2 linked regions of the Allocatelliglobosispora scoriae genome follow. The protein of the gene in region 1 binds, or shares a complex with, the protein of each later gene. Links are inferred from orthologs where the notes say so. Each region holds a gene or a part of one and is shown on either strand. Other genes may lie near its edges.

Region 1 (7,837 bases):
AAGCCCTCCAGGTCCTCCGCGATGTCGCCGCCGAGACGGGCGTCGACGTGCCGACCCTCATCGGCACCATGATCGAGGTACCCCGGGCCGCCCTGACGGCCGGACAGATCGCCGAGAGCGCCCAGTTCTTCTCGTTCGGCACCAACGACCTGACCCAGATGGGCTGGGGCTTCTCCCGCGACGATGTGGAGGGTGCGTTCTTCACGCGGTACCTGGAGCTCGGCATCTTCGGCGTCTCGCCCTTCGAGTCCCTGGACCGCGACGGCATCGGCCGACTCGTCCGGATCGCCGTCGACGAGGGCCGCGCCACCAGGCCGGATCTGAAGATCGGTGTCTGCGGCGAGCACGGTGGCGACCCGGACTCGGTCCACTTCTTCCATGAGGCCGGCTTGGACTACGTGTCCTGTTCGCCGTTCCGCGTACCGGTGGCGCGCTTGGAGGCGGGGCGTGCCGCGTTGCCCGATGGCGGATCGGACACTCGATAGGCTGTGCAACCCGTCGGAAACAAGTAGCCTGGGTCGGACCAGCCATGCGGGATTGCGGCGGAGGTGTGTCTTGGGGCTGCGGTGGTACGGAGTGGTCGTCGATGCGGCGGATCCGGCGAGGCTCGGCCGATGGTGGGCCGAGGTGCTGAGCTATCCGATCCTGCACGAGGGCAACGGCGAGATCATGATCGGTGCCGATCTGGGCATGCCCTGCCTCTACTTCACCCCCGCGCACGAGGGCAAGGCCGGCAAGAACCGGCTGCACTTCGACCTCAGCCCCGACGACCAGGATGCCGAGATCGAGCGCCTCGTCAACATGGGTGCCCGGCACGTCGACATCGGTCAGGGGACCGTGCCGTGGGTGGTGCTCGCCGATCCGGAGGGCAACGAGTTCTGCGTGCTCAAGGCGCCCGACCCGATCATTGACTAGAGTCAAACAGGTGAATGCGGACGGCGCGGCCCGGTTCGTCAGCGAGCCGGCCAAGGACACCGGCGGCGCGCGGAGCCCCTACGAACGCGACCGCGCCCGGGTGCTGCACTCGGCCGGGTTCCGCCGCCTCGCCGCGAAGACGCAGGTGCACACCGCTGACGGCCGCGACGACTTCCTGCGGACCAGGCTGACGCACTCCCTGGAGGTCGCGCAGATCGCCCGGGAGCTCGGCGCCCGGCTCGGCTGCGACCCCGATGTCGTCGATGTCGCCGGGCTCGCCCACGACCTGGGCCACCCGCCCTTCGGCCACAACGGCGAGGACGCGCTCAACGCGGTCTCGCGCCGGTGCGGCGGCTTCGAGGGCAACGCGCAGACGCTGCGGGTCATCTCCCGGCTGGAGGCCAAGGTCGAGGGCGCCGGTCTCAACCTGACCCGTGCTTCGCTCGACGCCATCTGCAAATACCCGTGGTTCCGGGTCGAGGGCAAACGCAAATTCGGCGTGTACGCCGACGACGCCCCCGTCTTCGCCTTCCTCCGCGAGGGTGCCCCCGACCAGCGCCAATGCCTCGAAGCGCAGGTGATGGACTGGTCCGACGACGTGGCCTACTCGGTGCACGACGTGGAGGACGGCGTCTTCTGCGGGCTCATCCTCTTCGAGAAGCTGCGCGACCCCGATGAGCAGGCGGCGGTCTGCGCCGATGTCGCAGCGCTCTACTCGGGCGAGTCCACCGCGACGCTCGGCGAGGCACTGCGGGAGCTGCTCGCCGATCCGGTGCTGCTGCGGTTGCGCGACTACGACGGCTCGCACCGGGCCCAGGCCGCGCTGAAGGGCGTCACGTCTGTCCTGACCGGACGGTTCGTCAACGGTGCGGTCGCGGCGACCCGGGAGCGGTTCGGCGACGACACGCTGTCGCGTTACGACGCGGACCTGATCGTGCCCTTCGCCGACCGGGTGCGGTGCGCGCTGCTCAAGGGCATCGCGTGGCGCTACGTGATGAACCGCCGAGGCGACGAGCCGGCCCGCCAGCGCGTCATCCTCACCGACCTCGTCTCGGTGCTGGTGCAGCGGGGACCGGCGGCACTCGACCCGGTCTTCGCGTCGCTGTGGAAGGAAGCCGCCGACGACGCGGCGAGGTTGCGGGTGGTGATCGACCAGGTCGCGTCCCTGACGGACCTGGGCGCGGTCTCCTGGCACAAGCGCCTGGTCCGCTAGCAGCGCCCGGGCCGCGTCGCCTGGTGGAAGATCACGTCTGGTTCGGGGAATCAGACGCGACCTTGGTCGTTGATCACGTCTGATTCCTCGAACCAGACGTGATCTCCGAAGCGGCGACGGCGGCAGCGGCAGGCGCGGCGGGCTCATCGAGTCCGCGCTCGCGGATCAGGTCGGCGATCTCGCGGGCGCAGGTCCGCATCGCGCGCCGGACATACCGCAGGTGCAGGACATAGGAGGCGGTGAAAAGGGCGATCGTGACCGCGACCGGCACCCAGCCGGTGATCGTGCCGCCGGCGAGCAGCCCACCGGCGAGCGCGAGGAGCATGCTGTTGAGCAGGCCGACCGTCCCGGCGAGGCTGATCGCGTCGCGCCGCCAGCCCGGCCGGGTCCGCAGCACGGCGTGATCACCGATGATCGGCATGATCATATAGGGTGCGAGCTGCGGTGATCGCCGCGCGAGATAGGTTCGCAGCGCCTCGTGTGCCGCACCGTAGCGCATCCCGCGCTTGGAGAACTCGACGAGCCGCACGAAGATCGCCAAACCCATGATCAGCGTGAGTACGCCGAGTGTGCCGATCGCGCCGAGCTTGGCATCCGTCATGCCACCGCCGGAGACCATGCCCGCCGAGACCGCCGCGACGGCAGTGGCGACGACGAGGAAGAAGTTGAACCGGGCACCGGACTGCTCGGTCACCTTGCGACCGGCGTCGGCGAGCTGCTGGTATTCGGCGAGCGCGATCGTCAGGTCGTCCGGCACACAGTCTGGAGAGGACACGTCGCAGAGGGTATCGGCTCCGGGCCAGGTCTAGGTGATCATGAAGTCACACCCGGCAGGGTTGAGCTGGCGATGATCATCGCGACGGGGCAGGATGTATCCCATGGCGGCGGGTCGGATCAGGGACGAGGACGTGGCGCTCGTGCGTGAGCGGGCCAACGTCGCCGATGTCGTCTCCGAGCACGTCACGCTGCGTCCGGGCGGCGGCTCCAACCTCAAGGGCCTATGCCCGTTTCATGATGAGAAGACCCCGTCGTTCACCGTGGCTGCCGGGCGGAATGTCTATTTCTGCCATGGTTGCGGCAAGGGTGGCGACGCGATCACCTTCATCATGGAGATCGACCACCTGCGCTTCAGCGAGGCGGTCGAGAAGCTCGCGTCCAAGGTCGGCATCCAGCTGCGCTACATCGAGGGCGGCTCCGCCCCGATCCAGCAGAACCAGGGTCTGCGCCAGCGCCTCATCGCCGCGCACGCCGCCGCCGCCGAGTTTTATGCCGAGCAGCTGCTGACGCCGGGTGCGCGGATGGCGCGGGAGTTCCTCGCCCAGCGCGGCTTCGACCGGGAGGCCGCCGAGCGCTACGGCTGCGGCTTCGCCCCCGACGCCTGGGACCAGCTCACCAAGCACCTCCGGCAGCGCGGATTCACCGCACAGGAGATCGAGACCGGCGGCCTCGCCAAACCGGCCCGCTCCGGCAGCATGATCGACCGCTTCCGGCGGCGGCTGCTCTGGCCGATCAAGGACTCGTCGGGCGACGTGATCGGCTTCGGCGCCCGCAAACTCTTCGAGGACGACGACGGGCCGAAATACCTCAACACGCCGGAGAGCCCGCTCTACAAGAAGTCGCACGTGCTCTACGGGATCGACCAGGCTCGTCGCGAGATCGGCAAGCGGGGGCAGGCAGTGATCGTCGAGGGCTACACCGACGTGATGGCGTGCCACCTCGCCGGCGTACCCACCGCTGTCGCGACCTGCGGCACCGCCTTCGGCTCCGACCACATCTCGGTCCTGCGGCGGATGCTGATGGACACCGACACCTTCTCCGGCGAGATCATCTTCACCTTCGACGGCGATGCCGCCGGGCAGAAGGCCGCGCTGCGGGCCTTCGCGGACGACCAGCGCTTCGTGGCCCAGACGTTCATCGCCGTGGGCCCGGACGGGATGGACCCCTGCGAGCTGCGCCTCGCCAAGGGCGATCTGGCGGTACGCGATCTCGTCGCCTCCCGCGAGCGGCTGGTCGCCTTCGCCCTGCGCACGACGCTCGCCAAATTCGACCTGGACAGTCCGGAGGGCAGGATCGGCGGATTGCGGGCCACCGCACCGCTGGTCGCGCAGATCAAGGACCGCTCCCTGCGCCCGGAGTACGGCCGGTTGCTCGCCGGACGCCTCGGCATGGAGGTCGAGGTGGTCCAGCGGGCCGTCACCGACGCCACGAAGGGCGGCCCCGCCGAGGGGCAGCGCCCCCAGCCCGCCACCCGCCCCGACGACCCGATGCTGCTGGTCGAGCGCGAGGCGCTGAAGCTCGCGATCCAGGCACCCGCGCTCGCCGGTCCGCTCTTCGACAACACCGAGGTCGAGTGCTACACCGATCCGGTCCACATCGCCGTCCGTGAGGCGATCGCGGCGGTCGGCGGTGCGGCGCGGGGTGCCGCCGGACCGGTCTGGATCGACGCGATCCGGACCGAGTGCAACGATCTCGCCGCGCAGTCGATGGTGATGCAGCTCGCCGTGGAGCAGGTCCGCTACGACGGCGAACCCGACCCGCACTACGTCAACGTCACGGTCGCCCGGCTGCAGCTCGCCGCGGTCAACCGGCGGGTCGCGACGCTCAAGTCCAAGCTGCAGCGGGTCAACCCGGTCTCGCAGAAGGACGACTACTTCGCGCTCTTCAGCGAGCTCGTCTCGCTGGAGGCGACCGCACGGGCGCTGAAGGAGACGGCAGTGGGTGGTGCTTGGTGATCAAGCTATTCGGGCGGGACAGGATCCCCGCCGAGCTGCGGCCGAAGCTCGCCCCCGAGGAGCGCGTGCTCGCGTGGGCGCCGGTGACCGACGGCGGCGCAGCCGTCGCCACCAACCGGGGCCTGTGGCTCGCCGGGCGCCGGATCGGCTGGCACGAGATCAGCAAGGCGGTCTGGGACGGCCGGGCGATGATCGTCACGCCGACCGAGGTCGTCGAGGAGCGGGAGCACGTGACCGTGCTGCGCGATCTGGCCTCGCAGCGCGTGGTGCTGGAGCGGCCGGGTGGCGTACCAGACGCGATCCGGCAACGCGTCACGGCCACGATTCTCAGCTCGGAGCTGCAGGACGACGGGTCCCGGCTGGTCCGGCGCCGGATCCCCGGCCTGGACGGCACGGTCTGGATGCTGCACCTGCCTGCGGAGTGAAATCCGGTTGCTCGACTGTCGGACGTTAGGTCTAGGGTCGCGCATGTGACAGAGCAGCCCCTGATTCGCGCCCGTGGCCTAGTGAAACGCTTCGGCGATTTCACCGCCGTCGACGGCATCGACCTCGACGTGGCACCGGGCGAGGCATTCGGCTTCCTCGGGCCCAACGGCGCGGGCAAGAGTTCCACCATGCGCATGATCAGCTGCGTTTCGCGGCCCACCGAGGGCGAGCTGAGCATCCTCGGGATGGACCCGGTGCGCGACGGCACCCGGATCCGGGCGCGGCTCGGGGTGTGCCCGCAGCTCGACAACCTCGACCCCGACCTCACGGTCCGGGAAAACCTCACGACCTATGCGCGCTACTTCGGCATCAGCCGCACCGAGGGCCGCCGCCGCGCCGACGAGCTGCTGGAGTTCGTGCAGCTCACCGACCGGGCCAACAGCAAGGTCGAGCCGCTGTCGGGCGGCATGAAGCGGCGGCTCACCATCGCCCGGTCCATGGTCAACGAGCCGGACCTGGTCCTGCTCGACGAGCCCACCACCGGCCTCGACCCGCAGGCCCGGCACCTGCTCTGGGAGCGGCTCTTCCGGCTCAAGCAGCGCGGCGTCACCCTGGTGCTCACCACCCACTACATGGATGAGGCGGAGCAGCTCTGCGACCGGCTCGTCGTGATGGACGCGGGCAAGATCGTGGCTGAGGGCTCGCCCCGCTCCCTGATCGAGAAGTACTCCACCCGCGAGGTCGTCGAGCTGCGCTTCGGCGACGGCCCGCTGGAGGAGTACGCAGGCAAGCTGGCCGGGATCGGCGAGCGGGCCGACGTGCTGCCCGACCGCATCCTGCTCTACGCATCCGACGGCGACGCCGCCGTGGGAGAGGTGCACCTGCGCGAGCTGGCCCCGACCAGCGTGCTGGTCCGCCGCTCCACACTGGAGGACGTGTTCCTGCACCTCACCGGCCGGACGCTGGTGGACTAGGCCGTGGCACACCCCACCATCGCCGTCCTCGAGCGGCAGCTCACCAGCTATCGGCGCCTCTTCTGGGCGTCCGCCTTCTCCGCCTTCGTGCTGCCCGTCCTCTTCGTGCTCAGCATCGGTGTCGGGGTCGGCGGCTACGTCAATGCCAACGGCGGCCTCGACGGAATGGACTACCTCTCCTTCATCGCGCCGGGCGTGCTCGCCTCGACGGCGTTCCAGATGGCGGTGGGGGAGTCGACCTTCCCGATCCTCGGCGACTTCCGCTGGACCCGCGGCTTCCACGCGATGCGGGCCACCCCGGTCGGCGTCCGCGACATGGTCGGCGGCGGCCTGCTCTACATCGTCTTCCGGGTCCTGGTCGCGTGCCTCGCGTTCCTGCTGGTCGCGGGGTTGTTCGGTGCCCTTCACTCGTGGTGGACCGTCGTCACCCCGCTCGTCTGCGGGCTGCTCGGTGCCGCGGTCGCCGCCCCGGTGACCGCGTTCTCCGCCACGATCGACAACGACAACTACTTCGCGCTGCTGTTCCGCTTCGGCGTCATCCCGTCCACGCTCTTCGCCGGGGTCTTCTTCCCCGTCGATCAGCTCCCGTTGCTGGTGCGGCCGGTCGCCTACGCGTCGCCGCTGTGGCACGGGGTGGAGCTCTGCCGGTCCGCCACCCTCGGCGTCGCGCCGACCTGGCCCGTCGCGCTGCACGTCGCCTACTTGCTGGCCTGGCTCGTCGTCGGCTACCTGCTGGCGACCCGCGCGTTCCGCCGGAAGCTGGAGAACTGACGACCATGGTCACCACCCTCATCACCGGGACCGCCGTCCGTGCCGGGCTCGTCTCGCCCAGCCGGATCGGCGCGGTCATCAACCGCAACATCGGTGCCCTGCGTTCCGGCCCGTCCTACTGGCTCGTCCTCGTCTCCGGCTTCTTCGAGCCGCTGCTCTACCTGCTCTCGATCGGCATCGGGGTGGGCGCGCTCGTCGGCGACCTGACCCTGCGCGACGGCTCGGTCGTCAGCTACGCCATGTTCGTCGCCCCGGCGATGCTCGCCACCTCGGCGATGTCGGGGGCGATGGCGGAGACGACCTTCAACTTCTTCTTCAAGATGAAATACGTGCGCACCTTCGACGCGATCCTCGCGACCCCGGTGCGTCCCTTCGAGATCGCGCTCGGCGAGCTGACCTGGGCGATCATGCGGGGTTCGCTCTATACCGCCGTCTTCCTCATGATCATGGTCGCGATGGGGCTCGCCTCGATCGGCGGCGCGCTGCTCGCCTTCCCCGCGACGATCCTCGTCGGCTTCGCCTTCGGCGCCCTCGGCATGGCGATCAGCTCGATGCTGCGCGGCTGGCAGGACTTCGACATCCTGATGACCTCCCAGTTCGCGCTCTTCCTCTTCTCGGGCACCTTCGCACCCATCTCCAACTACCCGACCGTCTTCGAGGTGCTCATCCGGATCACGCCGCTGTGGCACGCGGTCGAGATGGTTCGCGCGATCACCCTCGGCACGATCGGGTGGGCGACGCTCGGGCACGCCGCCTACCTGGCGGGAATGATGGCGATCGGTCTCTTCTTCACCGGGCGGCGACTG
Region 2 (6,163 bases), 1.4 Mb from region 1 along the record:
TTTGACCGATGACCCTGAGCTGCGCTTCACCCCGTCGGGTGCTGCCGTAGCCAAGTTCCGCATCGCTTCGACGCCGCGGAACCTGGACAAGGCCACCGGCGAATGGAAGGACGGCGAGCCGCTCTTCCTTGCCTGCTCGGTGTGGCGTCAGGTGGCGGAAAACGTCGCCGAGTCGCTGCAGCGAGGAGCTCGCGTCATCGTCTCCGGACGGCTGCGTCAGCGGTCGTATGAGACGCGTGAGGGCGAGAAGCGCACCGTCTACGAGTTGGAGGTCGACGAGATCGGCCCTTCGCTGCGCTATGCGACAGCGAAGGTGGCGAAGATGTCGCGTTCCGGCGGTGGCGGTTCAGGTGGCGGATTCGGCTCTGGCGGCGGTAACAGCTCCGGCGGTGGCGGCGGCGGTTTCGCCGACGACCCGTGGGCGACCGCTACTCCTGCCGGCGGCGGCGGTTCGGGTGGCAGCAACTTCGACGACGAGCCACCTTTCTAGACATCACTGGAGCACAGAGCAATGGCTAAGGCTGCCGCGCTTCGCAAGCCGAAGAAGAAGGTGAACCCCCTCGACAAGGACGGGGTCGCCTACATCGACTACAAGGACACCGCGCTGCTGCGCAAGTTCATCTCCGACCGCGGCAAGATCCGCGCGCGGCGGGTGACGGGTGTCACCACCCAGCAGCAGCGTCAGATCGCTCGCGCCGTCAAGAACGCGCGCGAGATGGCACTCCTGCCGTACACGAGCACCGGTCGCTGAGAGGAGGCACCACAATGAAGATCATTCTGACTCACGACGTGCCGAACCTGGGCACCCCCGGCGAGATCGTCGAGGTCAAGGACGGCTACGGCCGTAACTACCTGCTCCCGCAGGGTCTGGCCATCGGCTGGACCAAGGGCGCCGAGAAGCAGGTCGTGGCGATCAAGCGGGCCCGCCAGGCCCGCGAGGTCCGCGACCTGGGCCACGCGAACGAGATCAAGGCCAAGCTCGAGGGCCTCAAGGTCACGCTCACCGCGCGCGCCGGCACCGGCGGTCGCCTCTTCGGTTCGATCACTCCGACCGAGGTCGCGGAAGCGGTCAAGCTGGCCGGCGGGCCGGCGCTGGACAAGCGCCGTCTCGAGCTGCCGGGTCACATCAAGACGCTTGGCGGCTACCAGGTCGCGATCAAGCTGCACCCCGATGTGACGGCGAAGTTCAACCTGAACGTCGTCGGCTCGAAGTAGGCAAGACCCGTTTCGGTGGGCTGGTCGCAGTTGCGACCAGCCCACCGGCGTGTGTGGCGGCGTCAGCGGCGCAGGCCCTGTGCCAGGTCGATCGTGGTGATCAGCTCGTCGACCTTGCGATCGTTGAGCTCCTGGTTGGCCCGGTCCGCGATCGCCGCCAGATCCTGCAGGTTGGTCAGGCCGTACTTCGACGCCTTCAGCGCCTCGGCGAAGAACGCCGCGACGAAGGCGATCCGCAGGTGCGCATCGGCCGTGTCGAAGCTGCCGCGCAGGTCACCGGCCGAGATTGAGTCGTAGGTCTCGCTCGCCTGCCGCGTCCGCGGGTCCAGCCAACGCACCCGGACCTCGGCGACGCGGGCCGACGCGGCGACCTCGGGACGCAACCGCACGATGTAGAGCGCGGTCACCGAGTGGCCCGGCCCGACCTCGCCGCCGTCCACCCGGTCGTTGCGGAAGTTGCTGTCCGCGATCCGCCGGTCCTCATACCCCACCAGCCGGTACGCCTCCACGCTCGCCTGGTCGAAGGTCACCTGTGCCTTGGCGTCGAGGGCGCGTACGGAGAGGGTCGCGGGCAGCTTGTGGACGAAGACGTCGCGGGCCTGGGTCCGGTTGGCGACGTAGACCACGAAGCCGTCGCCCTTGTCGGCGAGCCGTTCCATCAGGCTGTCCCCGTACTGGCTGCCGACACCGACGCCGAGCAGCGCGATCTCCTTGTCGGCCTCCTCGCGGATCTTGCGGAGCATCGGGTCGGCCTTGGTGTTGCCCACGTTGGCGAGCCCGTCCGAGAGGATGATGACCCGGTTGGTGATGCCGCTGCGGAAGCCGTCACGCGCCACCCGGTACCCCTGAACGAGACCGCTCTCCAGATTGGTGCTGCCGCCGGCTTCGAGCGCGTCGATCGCCGTGTGTAGCTTCTCGCCGTCGGAGACCCTGGTCATCTCCCGGACCGTCGTGGCCTTGTCGTTGAAGGCGACGATGGCGACGGAGTCCGTCGGACGGAGCTCGTTGACGAGAGTGTGCAGGGCGTCCTGGACGAGATCGAGGCGGCCGGTCTCGGACATCGAGCCGGAGACGTCGATGACGAAGGTGAGCGCCGCGTCCTTGCGGCCCTCGGCGTCCTCTCCCCTGGTCGCGAGCCCGATCCGGAGCAGTCGCACGTCACTGGACTCGCCGGGATCGCGGTACGTCTTCGGCATCGCCGAGCCGTCCACATGCACGGCGAACCCGTCGCCGCGGGGCTGTGGATAACGGGCGTCGAAGGCGTTGACGAACTCCTCGGGCCTGACAGCCGCACGGTCCGGCCACTTCCCATCGGAGATCTGGCGGGCGGCGTAGGTGTAGGAGGCGGTGTCCACGTCGAGAGCGAAGGTCGACTGTGGATCGCGGCTCGCATCGGTCTCACCGCTGACCGCGGGCGGTGCGATGCCCTGTTCGGGCTGGTCATAGCTGTACTGGTTGCCTTCCTTGCCACCAGCGGGCGCGTTGACGGGGCCGGAGTCGTAGCCGCTGTCCGCGCCACAGCCGGCAACAGCAGCCAGCATGGTCGCGGCTAGCAGGACCGTGAAGCGTCTTGGTGCCATCGCTTGCTCCTTGAGATTCGAGGGGTCACTAACGCGCGTGCCAGGTGAGAGGGGGATCCCTCCACATCGGCTCCCGCCGTGTCCGGACCGCAATGTGACCAAGTCCGACTCGTGACCTTTCGAACGGGGGAAATGACCCACCATGATCGACACGCCAGAGATATTTCTTTTACGCACACCCTGTGTGTGAAGTTTTAACAGGTCAAAGCCTTGCGATCTTCCTGTCCCCAAGAGTTATCCACAGGCTGTGCACAGGGTTACACACACCCTGGGGCTGGTTATCCACACGTTTTCCCAAGACTTGTCCACCGGCCTGTTTGTGCTGGGGGCCCAACCTTCGTAACGTCAACGGACAGCCTCCCTCATTGCGCGGTGGTTGTCGCACACTTGTGCTAGTCATGGCTTCAGGGCAATCATTCAAGCGAACAAGGGTCCGGCGGCGACTGCGTCGTCCGGTTGAGGGGGAGCAGTGTGACTATCGGCGACGAGTTGCGAGAGCAAGGGCGGACGATCGCGCCCCGGCCGAACTCCGCCGACCAGCAGCCGGTGCCCCCCGCTGTCTACGATGGTCAGCCCAGCCCGGATCGCTCCCCCGCCAACTTCGAGAAGACTCCCCCGCAGGATGTCGCGGCGGAGCAGAGCGTCCTGGGCGGCATGCTCCTGAGCAAGGACGCGGTCGCCGATGTCGTCGAGATCCTGCGCACGAGCGACTTCTACCGCCCCGCCCACGCGACGATCTTCGACTCGATCCTCGACCTCTACGGACGGGGCGAGCCCGCCGACGCGGTCACGGTCGCCGCAGCACTCGATGCGGGCGGTGACCTGGCCCGGGTCGGCGGCGCGCCCTACCTGCACACGCTGCTCAACTCCGTGCCCACCGCGGCCAACGCCTCCTACTACGCACGGATCGTCGGCGAGCGGGCCATCCTGCGGCGGCTCGTCGAGGCCGGCACGAAGATCGTCCAGCTGGGCTACGGCTCGGCGGCCGGCACGGGGCGCGACGTCGACGACATCGTCGACCTCGCGCAGCAGGCGATCTATGACGTGACCGAGCGCCGGGTCAGCGAGGATTTCGCGGTCCTCTCCGACCTGCTGCAGCCGACGCTCGACGAGATCGAGGCGGTGGGGGCGACCGGCGGCGTGATGTCCGGCATCCCGACCGGCTTCCAGGACCTGGACCGGCTCCTCAACGGCCTCCACCCGGGTCAGTTGATCATCGTTGCCGGCCGTCCCGGGTTGGGCAAGTCGACCGCCGGAATGGATTTCGCGCGAAGTGCGTCACTTAAGCATAATTTGGCCAGCGCCATCTTCTCGCTGGAAATGTCCAAGGTCGAGATCGTCACGCGGCTGCTGAGCGCGGAGGCAAAGGTGCCGATGCACGTGCTGCGCTCCGGCCAGCTCTCCGACGACGACTGGACCAAGCTCGCGCGGCGGATGGGCGAGATCAGCGAGGCGCCGCTCTTCGTCGATGACACGCCCAACATGAACCTCATGGAGATCCGGGCCAAGGCACGTCGGCTCAAGCAGCGGCACGATCTCAAGCTGATCGTCGTCGACTATCTCCAGCTCATGACCTCGCCGAAGCGCGTGGAGAGCCGCCAGCAGGAGGTCGCCGACCTCTCCCGTGGCCTCAAGCTCCTGGCCAAGGAGGTCGAGTGTCCCGTGATCGCGGTGAGTCAGCTGAACCGTGGTCCCGAGCAGCGGACGGACAAGCGACCCATGCTGTCCGACCTGCGTGAGAGTGGATCGATTGAGCAGGATGCCGATGTCGTCATCCTCTTGCACCGTGACGACTACTACGACAAGGAGTCGCCGCGCGCGGGCGAGGCGGACTTCATCGTCGCCAAGCACCGTAACGGTCCGACCGACACGATCACCGTCGCAGCCCAGCTCCACATGTCCCGCTTCGTCGACATGGCGATCAGCTAGCGGTCCCAATCCAGGTCCTGAACGGCTGTGGCACCCCGCCGAAACGGGGTGCCACACACCGATCAGGGCTTGACCCGAGCCAGCCGCGCCCGCGTCGGGCCGTTCGGGGATGACCGCGGCGACGTCGAGGCGGCAGAGGCAGAAGCAGCAGCAGCCCGGTCCAGCCGGTCGAATGCCTGCCGGAAGACACTTCCCCAGGGCCCGGACGGCATCGTCCGTCGACTCGCCACGCTGAGCAGGTCCGGTGTGGCGGCGACACACTGGGCGCTCAGCTCGATCGTCAGCGACGTGACCGTCGCCTCGACGACGTATCCGGTACTCCGCCGCCGTGACGGCACAGCGCGGTACCAGCAGGCTGTCCCTCCGGACTCGTTGACGGCGAGCACCACCGGTCGCTGCTGTGGCAGTCCGCGTACACCGAGTGGGTCTCCGGACCAGGATGTGCTGATCACGTCTCCGGTGGCCGCGTCGAAGGCGATCACCGTCGCGTTGACCTGGACCCCGTCGCGCACGACTCGGACGGAGAGCTTCCGCTCCCGCCCTATCCGCTGGTCGGCGACGGTTGTCTGGCCCGCCTTCACCACGATCGGCGTCGTGGTGAGCCGTTGGGTGGCGCCGCCGTTCCACGCCGTCGCGGAGCCCTCCGATGCGGTGAGGAAGGGAATCGACCACGCATAGGGGCCAAGACCGTCGATCCGGTAGTCGCCCGACGCGTCCGAGCAGTTCCAGTCCCAGTTCCAGCCGTCCAGCGGCGGATCCGGGATCGGCCTCGGGCAGGCCCGAACCGGCGTACCGGTGTCGCGATCCGTGATGCGGCCGCTGATGCTGCCCGCCGGGTCTAGGCGGACGGTGATCGTGCTCTCGACGCCGGGCGTCAGGGTGATCCGCTGTGCTTGCCTGCTGTCGCCGACGCCGCCCGTCGCGCCGACCCACTGCGCGCCGTATCCGGCGGCGTAGGGCATGGCGAAGAGTTGGATCTCACCGGCCGGGAGCGAGCCCAGCACGATCGAGTCGTCCGTGCCGTCGCTCACGGTGTTGCAGGCGAACGCCAGCGCCTTGAGCTGAAGCGTCGGCGGCAGCACCATGACGCAGGCCGCCGGGTGGTAGCCGGGTTGCGCGCGGTCCTCGATGCGGACCTTCAGGCGGGCGGCCTTCGCCAGCCGCATCGTCACCACGTTGACCTCGCCCCGCTGGACGATCGTCGTGACGGGGTCGGGAGCCGCATGGCTGCCCGGCGGTGCGACCCCGAAGCTGCGGGACCCGGGAGCCAGGTCCGTGAAGCGATAGACGCCGTCCGGTCGATCGCAGAGCATGGTGATGCCGTTGCTGTTCACGCAGCCGCGGCTGATCGGCTGCCCGGTGCCGTCATCGACGACGTGCACCTCGACGGTGCCGAGGGGCAACAGGGTGTCGGTGACGGTGGTGACGCCGTCGGCGGT

The links.
Region 2: the proteins of dnaG (region 1) and dnaB are in contact, whole or in part, in a crystal structure (PDB 2R6A), measured with the Geobacillus stearothermophilus proteins. The link is inferred for Allocatelliglobosispora scoriae from one-to-one orthologs. Residues at the interface, in WP_049624496.1 of Geobacillus stearothermophilus: Lys456, Leu457, Leu458, Pro459, Ala460, Asn463, Ala464, Leu467, Leu535, Leu536, Ile537, Ala538, Gln544, Glu545, Asp548, Tyr549, His552; in WP_033016901.1 of Geobacillus stearothermophilus: Ser13, Glu15, Ala16, Gln18, Glu91, Leu92, Asp94, Ala95, Val96, Pro97, Thr98, Ala99, Ala100, Asn101, Tyr104, Tyr105, Ile108.

The regions. Positions count from the first base shown.
Region 1 is NZ_JACHMN010000002.1:2,112,913-2,120,749, reverse strand. What follows is about bases 2,560-5,433. They hold dnaG (DNA primase), read left to right. Parts: upstream 2,560-3,006; coding sequence 3,007-4,860; downstream 4,861-5,433. Other genes in these bases: F4553_RS15110 (ABC transporter ATP-binding protein), read left to right, coding at 5,331-5,433; F4553_RS15115 (hypothetical protein), read left to right, coding at 4,857-5,285; F4553_RS15125 (hypothetical protein), read right to left, coding at 2,560-2,903. Also shown: ppdK (pyruvate, phosphate dikinase), read left to right, coding at 1-485; F4553_RS15135 (VOC family protein), read left to right, coding at 556-915; F4553_RS15130 (deoxyguanosinetriphosphate triphosphohydrolase), read left to right, coding at 926-2,128; more of F4553_RS15125, read right to left, coding at 2,202-2,559; more of F4553_RS15110, read left to right, coding at 5,434-6,260; F4553_RS15105 (ABC transporter permease), read left to right, coding at 6,264-7,031; F4553_RS15100 (ABC transporter permease), read left to right, coding at 7,037-7,837. UniProt on the Escherichia coli protein: RNA polymerase that catalyzes the synthesis of short RNA molecules used as primers for DNA polymerase during DNA replication.
Region 2 is NZ_JACHMN010000002.1:3,514,237-3,520,399, reverse strand. The notes cover bases 2,550-5,532. They hold dnaB (replicative DNA helicase), read left to right. Parts: upstream 2,550-3,341; coding sequence 3,342-4,724; downstream 4,725-5,532. Other genes in these bases: F4553_RS21645 (peptidase associated/transthyretin-like domain-containing protein), read right to left, coding at 4,787-5,532; F4553_RS21655 (vWA domain-containing protein), read right to left, coding at 2,550-2,795. Outside these bases: F4553_RS21670 (single-stranded DNA-binding protein), read left to right, coding at 1-490; rpsR (30S ribosomal protein S18), read left to right, coding at 512-751; rplI (50S ribosomal protein L9), read left to right, coding at 766-1,215; more of F4553_RS21655, read right to left, coding at 1,278-2,549; more of F4553_RS21645, read right to left, coding at 5,533-6,163. UniProt on the Escherichia coli protein: The main replicative DNA helicase, it participates in initiation and elongation during chromosome replication. Travels ahead of the DNA replisome, separating dsDNA into templates for DNA synthesis.